Regions from separate parts of the Arthrobacter sp. UYEF20 genome, predicted to be linked through region 2. Evidence: predicted binding sites of a transcription regulator. Region 2 holds the regulator's gene; the other holds the start of a gene.
What was found. Region 2 encodes HrcA, which represses chaperone genes, less so after heat shock. Its sites were predicted from a motif close to TTNGCACTCGNNNNNNNCGAGTGCNAA; they were not measured.

Region 1 (4,532 bases), on a different contig from region 2:
AAGCGGCTCCCCCGGGACGCCGCGCTGCGTCTGCGGCGCAAGGCCCTGCGGTCCCAGCGCTGAGCCTCGTTTCCGGGCCGGACGGCATAGAAAAGGCCGGCCCGGATGATGCCGGACCGGCCTTGACTACAGCGACTTGGAGCTAGTGCTGGTGGCCCGCGTGCTGGCCTTCATCGGCAGGCTTCTCGACCACGAGGGTTTCCGTGGTGAGAACCAGTGCCGCGATGGAGGCCGCGTTGCGGAGGGCCGCCCGCGTCACCTTCACGGGGTCGATCACGCCGGCCGCAATCAGGTCTTCGTATTCGCCGGTCTTGGCGTTGAAGCCCTGGTTGTTGGCGGATTCGGCCACCTTGGCGACGACCACGTAGCCGTCGAAGCCGGCGTTCTGGGCGATCCAGCGCAGCGGCTGGGTCAGTGCCCGGCGGACGATGCCGACAGCTGCTGCCGCGTCACCTTCGAGAGCCTGGACGGCCGGATCCTCGTCGAGCGCCTTGAGGGCGTGGATGAGGGCGGCGCCGCCGCCGGCCACGATGCCTTCTTCGAGGGCAGCGCGGGTCGAGGACACGGCGTCTTCGATGCGGTGCTTCTTTTCCTTCAGCTCGACCTCGGTGGCTGCGCCGACCTTGATCACGCCGATGCCGCCGGCCAGCTTGGCCAGGCGTTCCTGCAGCTTTTCCTTGTCCCAGTCGGAATCCGTGCGGGTCAGCTCGGCGCGCAGCTGGGAAACCCGGGCTGCGACGTCCTCGGCCGATCCGGCGCCGTCCACGATGGTGGTGTTGTCCTTCGTGACGGTGATGCGCCGGGCGGTACCCAGCACCTCGAGGCCCACCGTGTCCAGGCTAAGGCCCAGTTCCGGCGAGACAACCTGTGCACCCGTGAGGGTGGCGATGTCCTGCAGCATGGCCTTGCGGCGGTCACCGAAGCCCGGAGCCTTGACGGCAACCACGTTCAGGGTGCCGCGGATGCGGTTGACGATCAGCGTGGAGAGGGCCTCGCCGTCGACGTCTTCGGCAATGATGAAGAGCGGCTTGGAGCTCTGCAGCGCCTTTTCCAGCAGCGGCAGGAAATCCTGCACGGAGGAGATCTTGCCCTGGTTGATCAGGATCAGGGCGTCTTCGAGGACGGCTTCCTGGCGTTCCGCGTCAGTGACGAAGTACGGGGACAGGTAGCCCTTGTCGAACTGCATGCCCTCGGTGAGGACCAGTTCGGTCTGGGTGGTGGAGGATTCCTCGATGGTGATCACACCATCCTTGCCGACCTTGCCGAATGCCTCGGCCAGGAGCTCGCCCACCTCGTCGCTCTGGGCGGAGATGGAGGCGACGTTGGCGACCTGCGTACCTTCGACCGGGCGGGCGTTTTCGAGCAGGCGGGCGGCGATGGCCTCGACAGAGACCTCGATGCCGCGCTTGATCTGGCCCGGGGCGGCGCCTGCCGCAACGTTGCGGAGGCCTTCCTTGACGAGGGCCTGCGCCAGCACCGTGGCGGTGGTGGTTCCGTCACCGGCAACATCGTTGGTCTTGGTGGCGACCTCCTTGGCGAGCTGAGCGCCAAGGTTCTCGAACGGGTCGTCCAGCTCGACTTCACGGGCGATGGTGACGCCATCGTTGGTGATCGTGGGGGCGCCCCACTTCTTGTCCAGCACGACGTTGCGGCCGCGCGGGCCAAGCGTCACCTTGACCGTGTTGGCGAGCTTATCGATGCCGGCTTCAAGCGACCGGCGGGCAGCGTCGTTAAACGCAAGCTGCTTTGCCATGGTTTTGTCCTTTCAAGACAGAACCCCGCGCAACTGACCCGTCAAAGAAGGATCGGCGGCGCGGGGTCCAAGAGAGTTACTTTACGACGATCGCCAGAACGTCGCGGGCGGACAGCACGAGGTACTCGGTGCCGCCGGTCTTGACTTCAGTTCCGCCGTACTTGGAGTAGATGACAACGTCGCCGGTGGTGACGTCGATCGGAACGCGGTTGCCGTTGTCGTCGAAGCGGCCGGGGCCTACTGCGACAACTTCGCCTTCCTGCGGCTTTTCCTGCGCGGAGTCCGGGATAACCAGGCCGGAGGCCGTGGTCTGCTCGGCTTCGAGCGGGCGGACAACAATACGATCCTCAAGAGGCTTAATAGAGACCGACAAGGACCTCTCCTATTCGTCAGCAAATTCATGGACTTTAAAGCTGTGGTGCCAAGGCGTGCAAACCGTCGTCGCGGTGCCGGCAGCAGCCTGGCTGTGAAGCTTCAGGTGTTAGCACCTTCCTAGGGAGAGTGCTAATGACGACTCTATGTACATGGTTAGCACTCGGTCAAGGCGAGTGCCAGAATTTCGTTCCAGGTGAACGCCCGGGGCGGCCGGGGTGAACGCCGGCGGCGGCCAGGATGAACGCCCGGGGGGCGGCCTGGGTGAGCGCCGGCGGGGGCAGGATTACTGTCCCCCGAGGTCCTCGAAGTCCACTTCCTCGCCGTCGTCCGCCTCGTCATTCCGGCCCGGTTCATTCCGCTGGCGGTACAGCAGGAATCCGCCCGCGGCGGCGAGTGCGAGGCCGATAACCAGGGAGATGGTGCCGCCGACCTTGGCGGCAACGTAGCTCTCACGGATGGACCGGGCTTCGTCGGTGGCGTCTTTGACGTCCTTGCCGCCGACCGAATAGACGGTCGCGTTGAAGGAGTCGAGGAAAAAGATGATGACGAGCAACGCCACGCAGACGACGGCGATGACGCAGCCCGCGACCAGCGCCGGCCGGGCGTACCGGGCAAGGCCGTGTCCGGCAACGCCGTTTTCGGCACGACGCTGCCGGGCGGGACGGCCGCCGGCGTCCCGCTGTGCGGAGTCGTCCTCCAGGGGACCTTCGTCCGTGCCGTCGCCTGCCGTACCGCTGTCTTCCATGCCTTCCAGCCTAGCGGGCGCATCGGGGCACCGGCGCCTGAACTAGGCTTGATTCCATGGCTGACGCACCGCAGGACCAGATCGCCCCGCTCCTCAACCCCGAGGGCTGGGAGCTGCTGGCATCGCTGGGGCCGTACGAGGAGGATGAGGCTTTCCGGCTCAACGCCTCGCTCCGGAAGTCCGGCCACTCCCCCGAACTCGTTTCGGCGGTACTCACCCAGTCCCGGCTCCGGACCAGGGCCGAGGCCAAGTTCGGCGAATTTGCCCGGCAGATGATCTTCACCCAGGCGGGGCTGGAGCAGGCCACCCGGCTCACCGTGGCGGCCCGGCACGCGCAGCGCTTCGCGGAGGCCGGCATCCGGCACGTAGCGGACCTGGGCTGCGGCCTGGGCGCCGACTCGATGGCACTGGCGTCCCTGGACATCCAGGTCACCGCGGTGGAGATGGATGAGACCACCGCCGCGTGCGCCACCATGAACCTGATCCCGTTCCGGAACGCCACCGTGGTCCACTCCGATGCCATGGCGGTGCCGCTCGAGGGAATCGACGGCGTCTGGCTGGATCCCGCCCGCCGCACCACCTCCACCTCGGGGACCAAGCGGCTCTGGGACCCGGAGGACTTCTCCCCGCCGCTGTCCTTCGCCGAGTCCCTGGCCGGGTCCGGGCGCGCCGTCGGCGTGAAGATGGGCCCCGGCATGCCGCACGACTCGGTCCCAGCAGCTTGTGAGGCGCAATGGGTCTCGTCCGGCGGGGACGTCACCGAGGTGGCGCTGTGGTTCAACGCCGTGCGGCGTCCCGGGGTACGGCGTGCCGCCCTCCTGCTCGGCCCGCAGGGTGCCGCGGAACTCACCAGCGCCGAGGAGTTCGACGGCGGCCCGGTTGCCCCGGTGGGACCCGTCGAGGGATATCTGTACGAGCCCGACGGCGCCGTCATCCGTGCCGGGCTGGTGGCCGACGTCGCGCTCCAGCTGGGCGGGCATCTGGTGGACGAGCATATCGCCTACATCTGCGCCCCGGAGCTCAAGGACACCCCGTTCGCGCGGGCGTACCGGGTCCTGGAAGTGATGCCCTACAACGTCAAGGCGCTCAAGGCCTGGGTCAAGGACCGCGGCATCGGAGTGCTGGACATCAAGAAGCGCGGCACCTCGGTGACGCCGGAGGAGCTGCGGAAGCAGCTTCTCCCTCCTGGGAAGAACACAGCTGGCAAGCAGAAGAGCAAAGAGACGGCCACCCTGGTCCTCACCAGGATCGGCGAGGAGCGGGTGGCCATTTCGGTGGAGCCCGTCTAGCGCGAAAATAACATTTTCAGCCCGGAACGGGCGTCCCATCAAGGGCACAAAGGCCGGTGGGTATTTTCGTTAGTTCGTCGGGGTCAGGTCCAGGCGCTGGGGGCGTTGGGGTAGAGGCCGCAGGCGGTATCGCGCCAGGCCATCACGGGCGGCGGTTTCAAGGACCTCGACCAGCCTGCCGGGTCGGCCGGAATGCACCCACCTGCCTCAACCACTCGCTGCTACGCCTGAGCAGCCGCGAGCACGCACCGGCAGCCAGACCACGACGGCCTAAACGAAAAAGACCACCGGACCGGACATGCCCCGCGCCGGGTCCCGCCGATGGACATATTCCGGATATGCCCGGTCCCCGGGGCGAAGACTGGACATC
Region 2 (4,532 bases):
GGGCAGCGTGAAGTTGAGGGCTTCCTTGGACTCCTGCGCCGTGAACGGGCCGCGGTCCTTGAAGATCAGGTAGATCAGCAGCGAAGGAACGCAGCCGAGGATGCCGCCAAAGTGCGCCAGCGTGGCCCACTGCCGGTCCTCGCTGGCCGTCAGGGGCAGCGCATTGGCGGGAACGCCATGATACGGGGGCTGGCCATGGCCGGCCTGATTGCCCGTGTGCTCGCGTGCGTCTTCTGCCACGGTTTAGTCCTTCGGATTGCTGTGATGCGTCGTTGCTGGAAGTTGTTGCCAGTAGTGCCGGAGCCGCGCAGGGTGCGCAGCCACCGCTCCAAGAATACGTGCTCGGACGCCGAATCGAGGATCGGGCCCTCAGGGAACCGTGAGGAAATCGATGACCTCTTCCACGCGGCCCAGCAGTGAGGCTTCCAGATCGGCGTAGTTGCGGACGGCGCCGAGGAGCTTCTGCCAGCCCAGACCGACATCCTCCTTGCTGCTGTGCGGCCAGCCGAAGGCCATCAGGATGCCGGTCTTCCAGTCCCCGCCCCGGGGGATGACCGGCCACTTCTCGATCCCCAGCACGGCGGGACGGATGGCCTGCCACACGTCCACGTACGGGTGCCCGGCAATCAGCACGTTCCCGGCCGCGCCGGGGGAGGACATCACGGCCTCGGCGATCCTGGACTCCTTGGAATCCGGGACCAGGTGGTCTACCAGGACGCCGAGCCGGCGTCCTGGGCCGGGCCGGAACGCGGCGACGGCGGCCGAGAGGTCATCGATGCCGTGCAGCGGCTCGACGACGATGCCCTCCACCCGGAGATCGTCACCCCAGACCTTCTCCACCAGCTCGGCGTCGTGCTTGCCTTCCACCCAGATCCGGCTGGCCTTGGCCACCTGCGCGCGCCGGCCCTCGACCCGGACCGAGCCGGAGGCGGTGCGGGTGCCTGCAGCGGCCGCAGCAGGCCGCGGGGCCGGCGGCATCAGCCGGATCGGCTGGCCCGCCAGGAGGAAGCCGAAGCCGAGCCGGAAGGACCGCGACTTGCCGCGGCGGTCCTCCAGGGCCACCACATGCATCCCGCCGGACTTCTCCACCCGGGTGACGGCCCCCACCCAGCCGGACTGCACGTCCTCGAGCACCATTCCGCGTTCCACGGGGACTTCGGGCAGCTGGGGCTTGGCGGGCGCGGACAGGTCCTGCGGGCCCCAGTTCTGGTATGACATCTGTTACACTGCCTTCTTTTACACTGCCTGGCGCTCGAAATGATACGGCGGGCTGTGCCCGAAAACCCCGGCCCCGGAAACGACGCCTGGAGCGAATCCAATGCTAACAACGCGGCGACTCATATTAGACTGGTTAGCACTTAGGCATGTCGAGTGCTAACCACGCCCCGTGCGGACCGCCTCCCGGGCGCGGCCGGACGGGCGGCACCGGATGCGGGACAGTCGATTGGAGGTGCGGCGTGAGCGAACCACGCAAGCTCGAAGTGCTGCGCGCCATCGTGGAGGACTATGTCCATTCGCGGGAACCCGTCGGCTCCAAAGCCCTCGTGGAACGGCACCATCTGGGCGTGTCCAGCGCCACCATCCGCAATGACATGGCCGCACTGGAAGATGAAGGCCTCATCACGGCGCCGCACACGAGTTCCGGAAGGATTCCCACGGACAAGGGCTACCGGCTGTTCGTGGACCAGATCTCCGCCGTCAAGCCGCTCTCCCCGGCGGAACGCCGGGCCATCCAGGCGCTGCTGGAGGGGTCCGATGACCTCGACGACGTCCTCGACCGGACGGTGCGGCTCCTGTCGCAGCTGACCAACCAGGTCGCCGTCGTGCAGTATCCGCATCTGAGCCGGGCCAAAGTGCGGCATATCGAATTTGTCCTGCTGGCGCCCCGGAAGGTGCTGGCGGTCCTGATCGCGGACACCGGCAAGGTGGAGCAACGGGTGATCGACGTCGGCCAGGACCTTCCGGAGGAGGCCGTCGCGGAACTGCGGTCACGGTTCCTGGGCAGCCTCTCCGGGACGCCGCTGAACCTGCTGCCGCAGCCGTTGCAGGCCGTGGTGGTCAGCTGCCCGCCGGCGCGGCGCAGCGCAGCGCAGGCACTGGCCAGGGGGCTCGAAGCCCTCGCCGCAAGCAGCCGCGAAGAGCGCATGGTCATGGCCGGGACAGCCAACCTTGCCCGGTCCAACGTGGACTTCCCGCTGAGCATCGGTCCCGTGCTGGAAGCACTCGAAGAGCAGGTGGTCATGCTGCGCCTGCTCAGCGACATGGCAGCGGACCCGCGCGGAGTGACTGTCAGCATCGGCCGGGAGAACCCGTACGACGGGCTCGCGGAGGCGTCGGTGGTGGCTACCGGCTACGGCCCGGACGCCACAGCCAAGGTCGGTGTGCTGGGTCCCACCCGGATGGACTATCCGACCACCATGGCCGCCGTCCGTGCGGTGGCCCGCTACCTTTCCAGGATCCTCGGGCCCTGACCGCCCAGGCAGCGGCCGCCGCGCCGCTGTTGGCCAGGCTTCTTGCCCCTAACAGCCAGGCTTCTTGCCCCTAACAGAAGTACAACCAGGAAGAGATACAAACTTTGAGCAGCCACTACGACGTTCTTGGAGTCTCCCGCGAAGCAACGGGGGAAGAGATCAAGAAGGCCTACCGCAAGCTTGCGCGGACCCTGCACCCGGACGTGAACCCCGGCGACGACGCGTCAGACCGTTTCAAGGCCGTCACGCACGCCTACGAGGTGCTCTCCGACCCGCAGAAACGCCGGGTCTACGACACCACCGGCAATGAGAACGGCACGGACAACGGCTTCGGCGGCGGCAGCTACGCCGGCCAGGGCTTCGCGTTCCAGGACATCTTCGAGACCTTCTTCGGCGCAGGCGGCCAGGCCGGTCCGGCGTCCCGGGTCCGCCGCGGCCAGGACGCGCTGATCAGCGTCCGGATCGAGCTCCGCGACGCGGTGTTCGGCGTGAACAAGAAGCTTGAGGTGGACACCGCCGTCACCTGCCCCACCTGTGACGGCTCCTGCTGCCGGCCGGGCACCCGCCCGGAGCGCTGTGACATCTGCGGCGGCAGCGGCCAGGTCCAGCGTGCCGTCCGCTCCATCCTGGGCCAGGTCATGACCACGGCTCCCTGCGGCAGCTGCGAAGGCTTCGGCACCGTGATCAAGGATCCCTGCAACGAGTGCGCCGGCCAGGGCCGGATCCGCAGCCGCCGGACCCTGACCGTCAAGGTCCCGGCCGGCGTCGCCACCGGCACCCGCATCCAGCTCTCCGGCCAGGGCGAGGCGGGTCCCGCCGGCGGACCCGCGGGCGACCTCTACGTGGAGATCCGGGTCAACAACGACGCCACCTACGTGCGCGACGGCGACGATCTGCACGCGAGCCTGAATATCCCGATGACCGCCGCCGCGCTCGGCACCGAGCTCACCCTCGATACCTTTGACGGGCAGCAGGAGATCGACGTCAAGGCTGGCACCCAGTCGGGCGAGGTCATCACCCTGCGCGGACTCGGCGTCACCCATCTGCGCGGCTACGGCCGCGGGGACCTCAAGGTCCACCTGCAGGTGGAGACCCCGGGCAAGCTCGACTCCGCCCAGGAGGACCTGCTCCGCCAGCTCGCGAAGCTGCGCGGGGAACAGTTCACCGAAGGGAAACTCGCGGCGAGCGGCGGGGTCTTCGCCAAGCTCCGGGACCGGCTCGGTAACCTGTAGCGGTGAGCAATCCGGTCTTCTTCACCGCCCCGGGAACACTGGACCAGCAGGTCCCCGGTTCCGCCTTCGTCCTTGACGGCGCCGAGGCCCGCCATGCGGTCACGGTGAAACGCCTCAGCGTCGGCGAACCGGTGGACATCGCCGACGGTGCCGGGAAGCGGCTCACGGGAACGGTGACGGCCGTCGCGCCCGGCGAACTGACGGTGGAGTGCGCCGAACTGACCGCGGAACCGCGGCCGGACATCCGGCTGGTCCTGGTGCAGGCCCTCGCCAAGGGCGACCGGGACGAGCTGGCGGCCGAAACCGCCACGGAGCTGGGGATCGACGCTGTCATCCCCTGGCAGGCGGAACGCTCGATCGTGCGCTGGAAAGCGGAGCGGGCGGCGAAGGCCCATGCAAAGTGGCAGTCCGTCGTGACGGCAGCCGCCAAGCAGGCACGCCGCGCCTGGATTCCGGAGGTCCGCTCCGCCGTCGACAGCGCCGGACTTCAGGCGGCTGTCGCCGCTGCAGGTCTCGCCATCATCCTGCACGAGGACGCCGTACGTCCCCTGCGGCAGGTGCTGGAGTCCTGGCAGGCGACGCCGGACGCGCCGGCCACACAGGCCAGCCGGCCGGCCCCAGACGCGCCGGACGCCGCCCGTGAGGTGTTGCTGATCGTGGGCCCGGAAGGCGGCATCAGCCCCCGTGAAGTGAGGAGGCTGTGCGACGCCGGCGCCGTCACCGCCCTGCTCGGCCACCACGTGCTGCGTTCGTCCACCGCCGGCCCCGCCGCGACCGTGCTGGCGAGCGACATCCTGGGCCGCTGGTAGCGGCAGGCCCTATTTAGCAG

Region 1: a site for HrcA is predicted at 2,282-2,308, ahead of groES (co-chaperone GroES). Genes of this name have one in related genera too.

What each region holds. Positions count from the first base shown of each region.
Region 1 is NZ_JBEPNP010000004.1:248,331-252,862, reverse strand. It holds gene ABIB26_RS07055 (DUF389 domain-containing protein) at 1-63, shown strand, start outside; gene groL (chaperonin GroEL) at 143-1,753, opposite strand; gene groES (co-chaperone GroES) at 1,830-2,126, opposite strand; gene ABIB26_RS07040 (hypothetical protein) at 2,412-2,873, opposite strand; gene ABIB26_RS07035 (THUMP-like domain-containing protein) at 2,930-4,162, shown strand.
Region 2 is NZ_JBEPNP010000005.1:117,610-122,141, forward strand. It holds gene ABIB26_RS07865 (DUF4870 domain-containing protein) at 1-240, opposite strand, end outside; gene ABIB26_RS07870 (DUF3097 family protein) at 370-1,218, opposite strand; gene hrcA (heat-inducible transcriptional repressor HrcA) at 1,458-2,471, shown strand; gene dnaJ (molecular chaperone DnaJ) at 2,576-3,703, shown strand; gene ABIB26_RS07885 (16S rRNA (uracil(1498)-N(3))-methyltransferase) at 3,706-4,512, shown strand.